2 regions of the Arthrobacter sp. AD-310 genome follow, and region 2 is predicted to be linked to the other one. Evidence: predicted binding sites of a transcription regulator. Region 2 holds the regulator's gene; the other holds the start of a gene.
The links. The regulator HspR, encoded in region 2, represses chaperone genes until heat shock. The targets are predictions, from matches to a motif close to AAGTTGAGTCNNNNNGACTCAACTT.

Region 1 (8,403 bases), on a different contig from region 2:
TACGACGGCGGCGCGTCCGGCCGCGAAATCAGGGTCACCCACGTGGGCGTAGTCCTGCCGGACGGCGGCGAGGTAGCGGGCGTATTCGTCCGGTTCCCCGCCAAGGACGGACAGGTCGGCATCACACAGCAGCGCACCCGCCCCGTCCCCCGGCCCGGGGCGGTGGTCGCTGGTCAGCAGGACAAGCCTTGCCACCTCAGCTGCTTCGGCGCACGGCAGGCCCGCCTGGCGGAGGCGGTCCTCCGCCAGCCGGGCGGACTCCTCCTCGTCCTGGCCGGGAATCCCGGCGTAGACGGCGTCATGGAACCACGCCGCCAGGAGCACGGTCCGGGGCGGGTCCGTTGGCTCGGTGAGCAGGTCCAGCGATTCGAGGACCGAGAGCAGGTGGGTACAGCCGTGGTAGTGCCGGTGTGGTTCGCTCCACCGGTCCAGCAGGTCAAGGAAGAGGGCGTCGTGGCCCGGCATGATGGCTTCCCACCGGGTCTGCAGCGGCACCTTGAGTGACTTGTTCCGCTGCCGGGCGGGGATGCGCAGGCCGCTGGCGATCAGCCTGCGGACCAGGACCCGGGCTTCCACGGGAATGGCGCCGGCAGCCACCAGCCCGTCAAAGCGGCGCTCCGGAACGTCGTAATGGTCGCCGTCGAACGCCCGCTCCGGGATGCCCTCCGCCAGGGCAAAGGCATGCAGCTCTTCCAGTGACGTGTCCGAAACCAGGTGCGAGAAATGGGTTCCGTGCGCAGGCCATAACGGCGGGTCGATGAAGATGGCCATGGACGAAGTCTAGTGCTGCCGGTGCCCGGCGCCGGGAAGGCCACGGCCTCCGGTCATATCCCAAAAAGCGGAACAATCCTCCTGTTTCTGCCGCAAGTGAGGACTATATTGGGGAAATGCCCATTATCCGCGTTTCTGAAGCAGCCCGGTTCCTCGGCGTCAGTGATGACACCGTTCGCCGCTGGACCGACAACGGTTCCCTGACTCCGCTCCGGGATGAGGCGGGCCGGCTCGCGGTTGACGGCCTGGAACTTGCCCGGCATGCGCAAAAGCTGGCGCAGCTTCCGGATGATCCGCACCGGACGGGAAGCTCCGCGCGCAACAGGTTCGTCGGGCTGGTCACCGCCATTACCGCAGACAAGGTGATGGCCCAGGTGGAGCTGCAGTGCGGGCCGTTCCGGGTGGTGTCGCTGATGAGCAGCGAAGCCGTCCGGGACCTGGGCCTGGAACCGGGGTCGGTGGCCACCGCGGTGGTCAAGGCCACCACCGTGATCATCGAGACTCCCCAGGGGAAGGCGCTGTGAGGCGAAAGCCGGCGCCCGTGCTGGCGGCCGCGGCGGCCCTGGCGCTCGCGGCCGGGTTGGCCGGGTGTGCGGGCGGCAGCCCGGGCCCGGGTGCCGCAACCGGCGGCGTGGAAGGGGACGTCACGGTTTTCGCCGCCGCCTCGCTCAAATCCAGTTTCACCAGGCTGGCTGAAACGTTCGAGGCGGAACACCCGGGAGTGGACGTCACGCTGAGCTTTGCCGGCTCGTCCGACCTTGCAACCCAGATCAGCCAGGGCGCCCCCGCTGATGTCTTTGCCTCCGCCGACACCAAGAACATGGACAAGGTGGTGGATGCGGGCATGGTGGAAGGTGATCCGGAAATCTTCGCCACCAACACGCTGGCCATCGCCGTGCCGCGAGGCAATCCCGCCAGCGTACGTTCCTTCGCGGACCTCGCCAAAGAGGGCGCCCGGCTGGTGACCTGTGCCCGGCAGGTACCCTGCGGGGCCGCGGCCGCCCTGATCGCGGAAAAGCACGGGACCGCGCTGCGTCCCGTCAGCGAGGAAAACTCCGTGGCGGACGTCCTGGGCAAAGTGGCGTCCGGGGAGGCCGACGCCGGGCTGGTCTACGTCACTGACGTCCGCGCTGCGGAGAACAAAGTTGAAAGCATTCCCTTCCCGGAAGCCGCCGGCGCCGTGAACAGCTATCCCATCGCCGCGCTGGCCGACGGCAGGAACAAGGCCGCTGCCGCCGCCTTCCTCGACCTCGTCACCGGCGCCGAGGGCCGGGAAGTGCTGGGGCAGGCCGGCTTCGGGCCGGGCACGGAATGAAGCCGCGCCGGGCCCGGACTATGAGAGTCTTCGCGAGGACTGCCCCCCGCGCCGCCTACACCGGTGTTCCCCGCTGGCTGTACATCCTGGCGGTGCTCGCGGCCCTGGTGGTCGTCCTGCCGCTGGTTGCCATCGTGGCGCGGGTCAACTGGGCCAATTTCCTGCCCTTGGTCACGTCGGAACCGGCGCTGTCCGCGCTGGGACTCAGCCTGCGCACCTCAACAGCCAGCACAGTGCTCTGCATCCTGCTGGGCGTGCCCCTGGCCCTTGTCCTCGCCCGCAGTCGATTCCCGCTGCAGGGCCTGCTCCGCTCGCTGGTGCTCCTGCCGCTGGTGCTGCCACCCGTCGTCGGCGGCATCGCCCTGCTCTACACCTTTGGCCGGCAGGGACTCCTGGGTGGTGCCCTGGAAGTGCTGGGGCTCCGGATCGCCTTCTCCACCTCGGCGGTGGTCCTGGCCCAGACGTTCGTGGCGCTGCCCTTCCTGGTGGTCAGCCTCGAAGGTGCGCTCCGGACCGGCGGGCACCGGTACGAGGCCGCCGCGGCGACCCTGGGCGCCCCGCCCGGCGTCGTCTTCCGCCGCGTCACCCTGCCGCTGATGCTGCCCGGCCTGGCCTCCGGCGCGGTGCTGTCCTTTGCGCGGAGCCTGGGCGAGTTCGGCGCCACGCTCACCTTCGCCGGCAGCCTGCAAGGGGTGACCCGGACCCTGCCGCTGGAAATCTACCTGCAGCGCGAGACCGACCCGGACGCCGCCGTCGCGCTGTCCCTGGTCCTGGTCGCCGTTGCCGTTGCCGTCGTCGCGCTCGCCTACCGCCGCCATCCGCGTGGAGGGGCGCCGCGGGGATCGCGGGAACGGACGACGGCGCCCGCCATCACAGACGGGAGCCTCCAGTGACCTTTACGTTCCAGGCAGCCGTGGCTGAGCGGGGCTTCGACGTCGCCCTGACGGTGGCGCCGGGCGAAACCGTTGCCGTCATGGGACCCAACGGCGCCGGCAAGTCCACGCTGCTGGCCAGCATCGCCGGCCTGCTCAAACCGGACAGCGGCCGCTCCGAGCTGGACGGCCGCACCCTCTTCCACCTGGACCCGCACTTCCAGCCGAAACCCGTCCACCGGTGGACGCCGCCACACAGCCGCGGTGCCGCGCTGCTCGCCCAGGAACCGCTGCTGTTTCCGCATCTCACTGCCCTGGAGAACGTGGCATTCGGTCCGCGGAGCAGGGGAATGCGCGCCGGCGACGCGAACGCCCAGGCAAGGCAGTGGCTGGCGGAGGTGGAGGCCGCCGACCTGGCGGCGCGCCGGCCGGCGGAGCTTTCCGGCGGCCAGGCACAGCGGGTGGCGGTGGCCCGGGCCCTGGCAGCCGATCCGGCGCTCCTGCTGCTTGACGAACCATTGTCGGCCCTGGACATCCACTCCGCACCGCTGCTCCGCCGCCTGCTCAAGCGGGTTCTTGCGGGGCGCCAGGCCATCATCATCACCCACGACGTGCTCGACGCGCTGATGCTTGCCCGGCGCGTGGTCATCATGGAGGACGGACGGGTGGTGGAGGAGGGGCCCACGCGCCAGGTGCTGGAGCAGCCCCGGAGCGCGTTCGCGGCCGGGCTGGCCGGGCTGAACTTCCTGCCTGGCACGCTGACCTGGAGCGGCCTCCGCACCGCCCGTGGGCTGGAAGTCGCCGGCCACCACGAGGAACCCGGCCCCGCGCACCGGCCGGGCGGCCCCGGCGTTGCCGTGTTTCCGCCGTCGGCCGTTTCCGTGTTCCTGACTGACGCCCACGGCAGCCCCCGCAACTCTTTCCCGGTGACGGTCACGGATATGGAGCCGCACGGCGACCAGATCCGGGTCCGCGCGGACGGGCTGGCGGCGGACATTACCCCGGCGGCCTCGGCGGACCTGGGGCTGGCTCCCGGCATGGAGGTGCACTTCGTGGTCAAAGCCGCTGCGGTCTCCGTTTACGAGGCGTGAGCCGCCGTCCCGAAAAAGCCGGGTTCGGGGCCTTCGACCCTGCCGTTCCGGACGGAGACCGGGCAGAATGCAACCCCGGGATATCCAACGTGCCACATACCGGGCTGACAGGCCGGGGTTCCGGCTGCGACTGTTCGCTGTGGGAAAAGAGGGGCCCTCGGCGGGAAATAAAGCGAGCCAATGCAAAGTTGAGCGTAGTAGACTCAACCTAGATCAACTGCCCCTGAAAGGAGCTCTCTTTGGACGTCAAATTCACCACCAAGAGCCAGGAGGCTCTTTCCGCTGCGGCCATGAACGCCTCCACGGCCGGCAACCCCCAAGTGGAACCGGCCCACCTGCTCAAGGCCCTTATGGACCAGCGCGAGGGTGTCGCCGTTGCCCTGCTCCGCGCCACCGGCGCCGACCCGGATGCTGTCAGTGTCCAGGCCAGCAGCGCCATCAAGGCGCTGCCGGCAACCTCCGGCGGATCCAGCCAACAGGCGCAGCTGTCCCGCCCCGCCCTCCAGGCAATCCAGAATGCCAAGGAAGAGGCCGAGCGGCTCGGCGACACCTTCGTCTCCACCGAAGTCCTCCTCCTTGGCCTCTCCGCCGGAAGCGACGCCGTCGGCCGCCTGCTGCGCGAGGCGGGAGCCTCCCGTGAAGCGCTGCTCGCCGCCCTGCCAGGCGTCCGCGGCGACCGCAAGGTCACCAGCCCGGATCCGGAAAACACCTTCCAGTCGCTGGAGAAGTTCGGCACCGACCTGACCGCCATGGCACGGTCCGGCAAGCTGGACCCCGTGATCGGCCGTGACTCGGAGATCCGGCGCGTTGTCCAGGTCCTGTCCCGGCGGACCAAGAACAACCCGGTGCTCATCGGTGAACCCGGCGTGGGCAAGACCGCCGTTGTTGAAGGGCTCGCGCAGCGCATGGTGGCGGGCGACGTCCCGGAAAGCCTGCGCGGCAAGACGCTGATCTCCCTGGACCTCGGCTCCATGGTCGCGGGCGCCAAGTACCGCGGCGAGTTCGAGGAGCGGCTGAAGGCGGTCCTCGAGGAAATCAAGGGCTCCGACGGCCAGATCGTCACCTTCATCGACGAGATCCATACTGTTGTGGGCGCTGGTGCCACCGGTGACTCCTCCATGGATGCCGGCAACATGCTCAAGCCCATGCTGGCCCGCGGCGAGCTTCGGCTGATCGGGGCCACCACCCTGGATGAGTACCGCGAGAACATCGAGAAGGACGCCGCCCTTGAACGGCGCTTCCAGCAGGTGTACGTCGGCGAGCCCAGCGTGGAGGACACCATCGGCATCCTCCGCGGTTTGAAGGAGCGCTACGAGGCACACCATAAGGTGTCCATCGCCGACTCGGCGCTGGTGGCTGCGGCCACGCTCTCCAACCGCTACATCTCCGGCCGGCAGCTGCCGGACAAGGCCATTGACCTGGTGGACGAGGCCGCGTCCCGGCTGCGCATGGAGATCGACTCCGCACCGGAGGAAATCGACCAGCTCCGCCGCGCCGTCGACCGGCTCACCATGGAGGAGCTGGCGCTGGAAGGCGAAACCGACGCCGCCTCCGTGGAACGCCTTGCGGCCCTGCGGGCGGACAAAGCGGACAAGGAAGAAGAGCTGGCTGCGCTGAACGCCCGGTGGGAGGCTGAAAAAGCCGGCCTGAACCGGGTGGGCGACCTGAAGGCCAAGCTGGATGAGCTGCGCAGCGCGGCGGACAAGGCCCAGCGCGAAGGCGACCTGGAGACTGCCTCGCGGGTCCTTTACGGTGAAATCCCGGCACTGGAACGCGAACTGAACGCCGCGGCCGAAGCCGAAGCCGCCGTCTCGGACAAGTCCGCCCAGATGGTCGCCGAGGAAGTGACCGCGGACGACATCGCCGAGGTCATCTCCGCGTGGACGGGGATCCCCGCCGGGCGCATGCTGCAGGGTGAAAGCCAGAAGCTGCTCCACATGGAGGAGGAGCTGGGCAAGCGGCTGATCGGCCAGGCCAAGGCCGTCACCGCGGTATCCGATGCCGTCCGCCGTGCCCGGGCCGGCATCAGCGACCCCAACCGGCCCACCGGCTCCTTCCTGTTCCTGGGTCCCACAGGCGTGGGCAAGACCGAACTGGCCAAGGCACTCGCCGACTTCCTGTTCGACGATGAGCGCGCCATGGTGCGCATCGACATGTCCGAGTACGGCGAGAAGCACTCGGTCGCCCGGCTCGTCGGTGCCCCTCCGGGTTATGTCGGCTACGAGGAAGGCGGCCAGCTCACCGAGGCCGTCCGCCGCCGCCCGTACTCCGTGGTGCTGCTCGACGAGGTGGAGAAGGCCCACCCGGAGGTCTTCGACATCCTCCTGCAGGTGCTCGACGACGGCCGGCTGACCGACGGCCAGGGGCGCACCGTGGACTTCCGCAACACCATCCTGGTGCTTACGTCCAACCTGGGCAGCCAGTTCCTGGTGGACCAGTCGCTGGATGCGGAGGCCAAGCGGAATGCTGTCATGGCCACCGTCAACACCGCCTTTAAGCCGGAGTTCCTGAACCGGCTGGATGAGGTAGTGCTGTTCGACGCGCTCAAGGTGGAGGAGCTCTCCCGGATCGTCGACCTGCATGTGGCCGAACTGGGACGGCGCCTGCACGACCGCCGGCTCACCCTGGAGGTTACGGACGGTGCCAAGGACTGGCTTGCCATCTCCGGCTTCGACCCCGCGTACGGTGCCCGGCCGCTCCGCCGGCTGGTGCAGCGCGAGATCGGCGACCGGCTGGCCAAGGCCATCCTGGCCGGTGACATCAGCGACGGCGACACCGTGCTCGTGGACACCGCGGCCGAAGCTGCGGAAATCGGCCAAGGCGACGTCGACACGCTGACAGGTGCCCTGACCGCAGGCCTCGCCGTGCGGCGTAAGGGCTAAGCAGAAGGATTCAGGGAAGCGTGCTGCCCCGGCGGGAAACCGTCAGGGCAGCACGCTCGCGTTAATGACATTGCCGCCCGTGCTGGTTACATAGCAGTCCACCCTGCGGTCGCCGGACTCCCAGCTGGTGCTGCTGGGAAAGCTGCGCTGGAAGTTCAGCTGGTACTCGTTGGCGGCCGGGCCCAGCTTTGCCGCCTGGCACGCTTCCAGCGCCTTGGCTTTCAGCGCCTCGGCGCCCGGATAGGATCCTGCCTCCGGGTAGCGGAACACGGCAACAAGCTGCGCCGAGTGGCCCGTATCGCAGGGGACCACCTTGGATGCGAGCGCTTCCGGATCGAAATCGGCAAAACAGTCACCCAGCGCGTAGTCCGCCGGCTGCACCCCGTCGCGCGGCAGCGGCAGCGGCGTGGCCTGCGGCGTCACCGCGGTTTCCACGGCCCCGGCGGCATTCGCCGCTTCATCGGCGCCCCCGCCGGAGTTCAGCCACACCGCCAGCCACACCACGCCGGCCACCACCGCAAGGAGTACGACGGCGAACAGCGCCTTCCACAGGGTCCGCCGGGTTTTCGGTCGCAGCCTGGGCGTCCGTTCCCGTTCCGGCTCCGGCAGCGGCCGGGACCACGTCACATGGTCCGGTGCGGGAGCGGGGGCCTGTGCCGGGATGTGGTGCCGGGCGGGAACCTGCTCCGCCCGCACTTTCGGCAGGCCCGCGGTGGGCGGCGAGCTGGGCTTCGGCGGCAGGTCCTGGTTGTTCACGTGGGCGCATCCTCCTGCATTCCGTCCCGGGCGGGCAGCCGGTCGCCCGGCCAGTTTCGGCAGTTGTTTAAGCGACTCTACCCAACAAAAATGCTGGAAACTCGCCGCCGATGCGCGGAAATGGTAGCGCACACCACTCCCGGGCGCCGCGCCCGGCAAGCAGGGGCCGCAGAAAGCATGTAATCTAGGTGTACGACAAATTGACCAAACATTCCGGGGCCTCACCATCGCCAAAGGTGACCACCTCCGGTCCAAGTACAAAAGGGGGTCACGCCATGGGGCGCGGCCGTCAAAAGGCAAAAGCTACTAAGCAGGCTCGGGACATCAAGTACTACTCCCCGAACACCGACTATTCGGCACTTCAGCGCGAGCTGACGGGCCCATCAAGTCGTGCCACGAGCCACTATGCGAACGAACCGGTGGAACCGGATTATTCGGCTTACGTGGACAAGTACGCGGATGATTTGGAAGACGACGACGACGAGGTAGACACCCGTCGCATCGGCTAGTTGTTGCCGCAGCGCGCTGCCAACGCCCTGCCAGGCAGCTCCAGCGACGCCACAACGGCACTGATACAGCGCACAGTTTCTGCGGCGCATATTTTTTCAGGCGTCAGATCCTGCTGCGCCCAAAGCCCGCTTCCCACACCATCAGGTGCCGGGAGCGGGCTTTGCCGCGCTGTTGTTCCTTTGCTTCGGCGTCCGGTCGGCCGTGTA
Region 2 (8,403 bases):
TCATCAACGCCACGCTGGACTCGGCCGCGGACTCGCTGGAGGCCGAGGAATCAGTGAAGGCACTGCGCGCGGACGTCAAGGCAGTGGACGCCACCGCGCTGGTGGGCGGCGTGACCGCGACCGCCCTGGATACCAACACCACCGCCCAGCGCGACCTGGTGATTATCATCCCCGTGGTCCTGGTGGTGATCCTGTTCATCCTCATGCTGCTCCTGCGCTCCGTGGTGGCTCCGGTCCTGCTGGTGCTCTCCGTGGTGCTTTCGTACGGCGCCGCCATGGGTGTCTCGGCCCTCGTCTTCAACGAAGTCCTGGGTTTCCCGGGGGCAGACGCCACCGTCCCCCTCTTCGGCTTCGTCTTCCTGGTGGCCCTGGGCGTGGACTACAACATCTTCCTGATGAGCCGCGTCCGCGAGGAGTCGCTCAAGCACGGCACAAAGCCCGGTATCCTCCGCGGCCTGGTCGTGACCGGCGGGGTGATCACCTCCGCCGGGGTGGTCCTGGCGGCAACGTTCGCGGCGCTGGGCGTCATCCCCATCATGTTCTTGGTGCAGTTGGCCTTCATCGTGGCCTTCGGCGTGCTGCTGGACACGGTGCTGGTGCGCTCGCTGCTGGTGCCCGCCCTGGCCTACGACATCGGACCCGGGATCTGGTGGCCCAGTAGGCTGGGCCGCGCGAGCGGCGGGAGCGCGGCGCGGCGGCCCGGCGTCGAGCCCTTGGAGGAAGTCTCCAGCCGCTGAAGTTCAGCCCTGCTGCGGCCACCGAGGAGCTTATTGCCCGCGGGGTCGTATCTGGAGTGCACTGTTCGGGGCCGTGAGGGCACCCTTTTGGCCGACGAAGGGCGACGAAGCCCCATGTTTCCGGGCCTGAGCCGATCCGTCAGGGCTAAAAGCGGGCTCTCCGTGACGCAAGGCCTGTCCCCTGTTCGCGCAAAACCCCGCTGGGTAAACTGCCAGTGCGTCCGGATGGACGCGGAACTCAAGGGAGAGATGCCTTATGACTGAGAACCCGGAAATCCCCGGCGAGGAAGCCCGGGCGGCTGGCAGTGCCCCCGGCCTGGAGGGCGAAGGCGGCCAGTACGGGGACAGTGACTATGGCGACGGCTCCGTCGAGTCGGCAGGCGAAACCGCGGAAGACGGCATTCGGGAGCGGCTGACGGACGGCCAGGTCAACACCACGGCCGAGGAACGAGGCCCCCTGCATGGCGACCCTGACGCCGAACGCTAAGCCTCCGCACCGTCGAAGCAGCCCGGCGGCCGGTTCTCCAGGAGCGAAACGGAGAACCGCCGTCGGGCTTCTTTGTGCCCAAAAACCGCGCCATTGCAGCCAACTTCAGCGGATAGGAAGAATAAGTTGAGCGCACTCGACTCAACTTTGGATTGACATCGTGAACGCCCTGAGTAAAGTTGAGTGCAGAACGCTCAATTAGCGGGCGCCAACCAGTTTCCAAGGAAAGAAGGAAGCAACACATGTCACGTGCAGTAGGTATCGACCTCGGAACCACCAACTCCGTCGTCTCCGTTCTCGAAGGTGGCGAGCCCACCGTTATTGCCAACGCCGAGGGTGGCCGCACCACGCCGTCGGTTGTTGCGTTCTCCAAGTCCGGCGAGGTCCTGGTTGGCGAGATCGCCAAGCGCCAGGCCGTCAACAACATCGAGCGCACCATCGCGTCCGTCAAGCGCCACATGGGCACCGACTGGAAGGTGGACATCGACGGCAAGAAGTACACCCCGCAGGAAATCTCCGCGCGTATCCTCATGAAGCTGAAGAACGACGCCGAGTCCTACCTGGGTGAAAAGGTCACCGACGCGGTCATCACCGTCCCGGCCTACTTCAACGACGCCGAGCGCCAGGCCACCAAGGAAGCCGGCGAAATCGCCGGCCTGAACGTCCTGCGCATCGTCAACGAGCCCACCGCCGCAGCACTCGCCTACGGCCTGGACAAGGGCAAGGAAGACGAACTCATCCTGGTCTTCGACCTCGGTGGCGGTACCTTCGACGTCTCCCTGCTGGAAGTCGGCAAGGACGAAGACAACTTCTCCACCATCCAGGTGCGCGCCACCGCCGGTGACAACCGCCTCGGCGGCGACGACTGGGACCAGCGCGTCGTTGACTACCTGCTGAACCAGCTCAAGGTCAAGGGCATCGACCTGTCCAAGGACAAGATCGCCCTGCAGCGCCTCCGCGAAGCTGCCGAGCAGGCCAAGAAGGAACTCTCCTCCTCCACCAGCACCAATGTCTCCCTCCAGTACCTGTCCGTCACCCCCGACGGCCCGGTCCACCTGGACGAGCAGCTGACCCGCGCCAAGTTCCAGGACCTCACCAAGGACCTGCTCGAGCGCACCAAGAAGCCGTTCCACGACGTCATCAAGGAAGCCGGCATCAAGCTCTCCGACATCAACCACATCGTGCTGGTCGGTGGTTCCACCCGTATGCCCGCCGTCTCCGAGCTGGTCAAGGAACTGGCCGGCGGCAAGGAGCCGAACAAGGGTGTGAACCCGGACGAGGTTGTGGCCGTTGGTGCAGCCCTGCAGGCCGGTGTGCTGAAGGGTGAGCGCAAGGACGTCCTCCTGATCGACGTCACCCCGCTGTCCCTCGGCATCGAAACCAAGGGTGGCGTCATGACGCACCTGATCGAGCGCAACACGGCTATCCCCACCAAGCGGTCCGAGACCTTCACCACCGCAGACGACAACCAGCCGTCCGTGGCCATCCAGGTCTTCCAGGGCGAGCGTGAGTTCACCCGCGACAACAAGCCGCTGGGCACGTTCGAACTGACCGGCATCGCCCCGGCGCCGCGCGGCATCCCGCAGATCGAGGTCACCTTCGACATCGACGCCAACGGCATCGTCCACGTCTCCGCCAAGGACAAGGGCACCGGCAAGGAACAGTCCATGACCATCACCGGCGGCACCGCACTGTCCAAGGAAGACATCGACCGCATGGTCCGTGACGCCGAGGAGCACGCAGCCGAGGACAAGGCCCGCCGCGAGGCAACCGACACCCGCAACTCCGCAGAGCAGCTCGCCTACTCCGTGGACAAGCTCATCGCCGACAACGCCGACAAGCTGCCTGAAGAGGTCAAGACCGAGGTCCAGACCGACGTCGACGATCTCAAGAAGGCCCTCGAAGGTACCGACGACGCTGCGGTGAAGTCCGCCTTCGAGAAGCTGCAGGCTTCCCAGACCAAGCTGGGCGAGGCCATCTACTCGCAGGCAGGGTCGCCGGACGGCGCCACCGGTGCTGCAGGTGCCGAAGGCGCCCCGGCCGGCGGCCAGGCGGGTTCTTCGGATGAAGACATCGTCGACGCCGAAATCATCGACGAAGACGAAGCGAAGAAGTAGCCATGCCGCACCACGGTAACGAGGAAGAGCACACTTCCACCGGACAGGAGCGCGGTCAGAACGGCGAGCCGGTCATCCGGGACAACCGCAAGGTTGACCCGGTGACCGGGCAGGCCCGGCACCCGGAGGGCGGGCACTCTGAAGGCGGCAACACAGCCGCCGGCGCCGGGGCAACGGACTCGGACGGCGACGCACTGGCCCAGGCCGAGGAAATCCTCAACGGCATGGAAGTGCCCGCGGCGGAATCCGTGGCCCAGGGTACATCCAGCGCTGAGGCAGCCGAGCTGAAGAACGACCTCCTCCGCCTGCAGGCCGAGTACGTCAACTACCGCAAGCGCGTCGAACGCGACCGCGCCGTGGCAGGGGAAATGGCCGTCATCGGCGTCCTGAACGCCCTGCTTCCGGTGCTGGACGACGTCGACGCCGCGCGGCAGCACGGCGACCTCGCCGACGGTCCCTTCGCCGCGATCGCCACCAAGCTGGAGAACGCGCTGAAGACCTACGGCCTGACCCGCATCGACGAGACCGGCGTGGAGTTCGACCCGACCATCCACGAGGCCCTGATCCAGCAGCCCGGCGAGGACATCGAGGTTGACACCGTCAGCCAGGTGCTCCGCTCCGGCTACAAGTCAGGAGAACGCGTCCTCCGCGCAGCCCAGGTCATCGTCGCCGTTCCTGCGTAGCATTACCCCGGTGGTTGAGCCTGCCGAAGCGTGGTTTCGACGGGCTCAACCACCGACCCATAACTTTTGAAAGGAAACGCCATTGGCTAGCCAGGATTGGGTGGACAAGGACTTTTACAAGATCCTTGGTGTTGCCAAGGACGCTTCCGACGCCGATATCAAGAAGGCTTACCGGAAGCTGGCCCGCGAGCACCACCCTGACAAGAATCCGGGGAACACTGCTTCCGAGAAGAAGTTCAAGGACATTTCCGAGGCCTACTCGGTGCTCTCGGATCCCGATGAGCGCCAGCAGTACGACGCCATCCGGGCGATGGGCGGCGGCGCCCGGTTTGCTCCCGGCAGCGCCGGTGCCGGCAACGGCGGATTCGAGGACCTCTTCGGCGGCCTCTTCACGGGCAACACCGGCCGTCACGCGGGCGGATTCAACCCGTCCTCGGGCGGTATCCCGCCCGAGTTCGCCGACCTCTTCGGCGGCGGCTTCGGCCAGACCGGCTTCCAGCGCGCACCGCAGAAGGGCGCCGACCGAACCGCGAGCACCAGCATCTCCTTCGCAGGCGCGATCCGGGGCACCACGATTGGCCTGCGGGAGGCGAGCGGCGACGTCATCGACGTCCGCGTTCCCGCCGGCATCAAGGACGGCCAGAAGGTGCGGGTCCGCGGCAAGGGTCAGCCCGGCCCGGCCGGCAACGGCGACCTGGTGGTCAGCGTCTCTGTCCAGCCGCACCCGTTCTACACGCGCGACGGCGACAACCTCCGCATCCACGTGCCGGTCACCTTCCCGGAGGCTGCTTTGGGTGCCGACATCGAGGTGCCTACCATCGACGGCGAAAAGGTGCGGGTCCGCGTTCCGGCCGGGACGCCGTCGGGCCGGACCCTGCGGGTCAAGGGCAAAGGCGTGAAGACCTCGAAGGCGACCGGCGACCTGCTGGTGACCATCGACGTCGCCGTTCCCAAAAACCTGAGCAAGGAAGCCGAGGCCGCCGTCAAGGCCTTCGCCGAGGCGACCTCGGGCGCCGACGTCCGGGAGGGCCTTGCCGCCAAGGCCCGGCTTTAGCAGGGGAGGTGTGCCGTGGACATCAACGCCGACCAGCCCATCTTCGTGATTTCCGTGGCTGCTGAACTCGCGGACATGCACCCGCAGACGCTTCGGCAGTATGACCGGCTGGGCATCGTCAAGCCCAGCCGGGCGCCGGGGAAGTCGCGCCGGTACTCGCAGCGGGACGTCAACATGCTGCGAGAGGTGCAGCGGCTGTCCCAGGAAGGCGTGTCCCTGGAGGGGATCAAACGGATCCTGGAACTCGAAAACCAGGTGGCAGCCCTGCAGATGCGCGTTGCCGAACTCACCGAAGAACTTGGGCGCCGCCCGCAGCCGTTCGACTCCCGCATTTTCGCCGCGGGCGCGGCCGGTGACGTGGTGAGCCTGGCGCGTGGCCAGCGCCCCCGGCCAAGGTCGCAGGCTGTTGTCCTGTGGCGGCCGAGGGCGATCGGGCAATAAGTACTGCTCTTCCGGGCCGGTAAAAAATAGAGTACTGACTACTCGTGTTCCTGTAGCCCCCGGAAACTTCAATGGAACCACCGCTGGATCAGCAGTGGTTCGAAGTTTCTGGGGGTTTTCCATGTGTGGTTTCGGTAAGGCCCGGCCATGAGCCCGGGAATGCAGGTGGTGGCCGCGTTCAGCGGATCGGTGCCCGGACAGCTGATGCTCGCGCTCGGGCAGACCATTGTGGTGGTGTGCGTCTGCTTCGACATGGTGCGGGCATTGTCCGTTCCACGGTCTCACCGCCGATGGGTGGCCAGCACCGTCTTCCGGACCCTGGCCGTCCCGTCCATCATCGCCAATGGTGTCACTGTCCTTATCGCGCTGGTGCTGGCGTCCTGGGTGGACGTGGTGATGGGGATGTTCGTGCTGGTGGCGATCATCTTCAGGCTGCACCACGACAAGGACGAGGACAACTGGTGGAAAGGCAAGGGCAAGAAGCTTGCCCGCTGGGCCCGGCGGCAGCTGGCCGGCCGGACCTCCGCCGCTCCCGCCATGGGGTAACCCCGGACAGCAACGGGAGCCCGGCACTGCCGCGCGGCGTGCCAGGCTCCCGTATCCACTTCCGCCGTGGACAGACTCAGCCGTTGATGACCTGCGGCACCCCGAGGTGCTTGAGGCCTTCGACGCCAAATTCCAAACCGTAGCCGGACTGCTTGGCGCCGCCAAATGGTATCCGCGGGTCCACAGCGCCGTGGCGGTTGATCCAAACGGTGCCTGCCTGGATCCGGGCGGCGACCTCCCGGGCCGCCTCGCGGTCGGAGGACCAGACGGAGGCGCCAAGTCCGACGTCGAGCGCGTTGGCTTTCTCCACGGCCTCATCAACCGTGCTGTAGCGGATGATCGGCAGTGCGGGGCCGAACTGCTCTTCGGCGACGAGCGGGTTGTCGTTGTCGATGTCTGCCACCAGGGTGGTGGGGTAGAAGTAGCCGGGCTGTCCGGGATCCGGGTTCCCACCCACGAGGACGCGTGCTCCGGAAGCCTTAGCTGCCTCCACAAGGTTCGCGACGACGTCGTACTGGGCCTTGTTCTGCAGCGGGCCCAGGACGTTGTTTTCGTCCAGGCCGTTGCCCATCGGCATGGCCCTGGCGACGGCGGTGAGCTCCTCGCAGACGGCGTCATAGATGTCGTCGTGCACGTAGAGGCGCTTCAGCGCGGCGCAGGTCTGGCCGGTGTTGAGGAAGGCACCCCAGAAGAGGTCCCCGGCGATGGCCTTCGGGTCGGCGTCGGGCAGGACGATGCCGGCATCGTTGCCACCGAGTTCCAGGGTGAGGCGCTTGACCGTATCCGCGGAGGACTTGATGATGGCGCGGCCGGCGGCGGTGGAGCCGGTGAACATGACCTTGCCGATGGCGGGATGCTCCGTGAGTCGGGCGCCCACTTCGCGGCCGCAGGAAACCACCGAGAGGACGCCCTCGGGGAGTTCCTCATTGAGGACCTTGACCAGGGCGAGGACGGACAGCGGGGTGTTGCCGGAGGGCTTGACCACCACGGTGTTGCCCATCCGCAGGGCAGGCGCGATCTGCCAGACGGCGATCATCATGGGCCAGTTCCACGGGCCGATGGCAGCGACGACGCCGATCGGCTTGTAGTGCAGTTCGGCGCGGGTTTCCCCGTCGTCCACGATGGTTTCGGGTTCGAGGACGGTGGTTGCGGTGTTGCGCAGCCAGGCGGCGCAGGCGCCCACTTCGAAGCGGGCGTTGGGGCCGTTAAGCGGTTTGCCCTGCTCGCGGGAGAGCAGTTGGGCGAGCTCCTCGGCGGAGCGTTCGACGGCGTCGGCTGCTTTCAGGAGCGCGGCGGACCGGGCGTCGTGGCCCAGCGCAGCCCAGGCGGGCTGGGTGGCGACGGCATCGGCCACGGCCTCCTCCAGGTATTCGAGGGTGTGGACCGGGGCCTCTCCCACCGCTTCGCCTGTTGCCGGGTTGAAGATGGTCCGGCTGTCCTGGCCGGGGGCGGCCGAGATTGAAGCCAACAGCGCGTCATAGGTTTCCACGGGATACTCCACTTCGAGTAGGCAGCGACGCCAGCCGGGCGGCATAGCGGGTTCCTCTTAGTGTGGTGGGAGCGTTGGCCTGGTCTCTTGTCGTTGAGCGCAGGACCCTTGACGCGGAGCGAACGGGTGCGCAGCGTGTCAGTAGCGGAGATCGGCCTGGACCCCGAAGTGGTCCGACGGGTAGGTGCCCTGCACCGGTTCGGTCGCAATCAGTGCGGCCGCCACCGGATGGCCGGCCCCGCCGCGGCGTGGGGCGGCGCTGAAGATGTAGTCGATCCGCCGGTCCGGCCACAGCAGCTGTGTGGCCCAGGGATTTGCGTTGGACCACGTACTGCCGCGGCCGCCCACTGCGGCGAAGTCCCACGCGTCGTAGAAGGACAACCCTTGGACCGGTGCCGCGGCCCGGCCGGTCATCAGGCGCATCTCGTCACTGTCCGGGTCCGCGTTGAAGTCGCCGCAGACAATCATGGGGGTTCGGTCATCCTGGGATTTGTGCAGATGCTGCAAGAGGCCCCGGACCGCGTCCTGCCTTGCTTGGCTTTCGTCGAGCCACCAGGCATCCATGACCACGCCGTAGACCTGGAGTGGCCCACGCGGACCGTCGACCCTGGCAAACTGGACGCGGAGGCTGCCGAAGGCCAGGCTGGCCGAGGATGAGATGGGCCAGCGGGACATCACCCCGACGCCCGAGAGCGCAGACTCGTCCTCCTGGGCCGGGACGCCGTTGAAGGCGTGGTGGGGGAGACCGAGCGGCCTGGCAAGCCGGGCGCACTGGCTGTCATTGTCCCGGGCCCACGACTCGGCGAGCACGACGATGTCCGGGCCGGCCTGCTTCAGGGTGGCCACGAT

Region 1: the regulator HspR is predicted to act here: its motif matches at 4,235-4,259, upstream of clpB (ATP-dependent chaperone ClpB).

Annotation. Positions count from the first base shown of each region.
Region 1 covers NZ_BAAHNO010000044.1:12,701-21,103, reverse strand. Annotated here, with positions in the region: gene ACYQ1Z_RS19660 (DUF4031 domain-containing protein) at 1-771, opposite strand, end outside; gene ACYQ1Z_RS19655 (TOBE domain-containing protein) at 888-1,295, shown strand; gene modA (molybdate ABC transporter substrate-binding protein) at 1,292-2,086, shown strand; gene ACYQ1Z_RS19645 (ABC transporter permease) at 2,107-2,979, shown strand; gene ACYQ1Z_RS19640 (sulfate/molybdate ABC transporter ATP-binding protein) at 2,976-4,049, shown strand; gene clpB (ATP-dependent chaperone ClpB) at 4,289-6,931, shown strand; gene ACYQ1Z_RS19630 (septum formation family protein) at 6,974-7,687, opposite strand; gene ACYQ1Z_RS19625 (DUF3073 domain-containing protein) at 7,963-8,196, shown strand.
Region 2 covers NZ_BAAHNO010000014.1:59,722-68,124, reverse strand. Annotated here, with positions in the region: gene ACYQ1Z_RS10185 (MMPL family transporter) at 1-737, shown strand, start outside; gene ACYQ1Z_RS10180 (hypothetical protein) at 994-1,224, shown strand; gene dnaK (molecular chaperone DnaK) at 1,467-3,341, shown strand; gene ACYQ1Z_RS10170 (nucleotide exchange factor GrpE) at 3,344-4,024, shown strand; gene ACYQ1Z_RS10165 (DnaJ C-terminal domain-containing protein) at 4,107-5,078, shown strand; gene ACYQ1Z_RS10160 (heat shock protein transcriptional repressor HspR) at 5,094-5,519, shown strand; gene ACYQ1Z_RS10155 (hypothetical protein) at 5,679-6,065, shown strand; gene ACYQ1Z_RS10150 (aldehyde dehydrogenase family protein) at 6,142-7,554, opposite strand; gene ACYQ1Z_RS10145 (endonuclease/exonuclease/phosphatase family protein) at 7,693-8,403, opposite strand, start outside.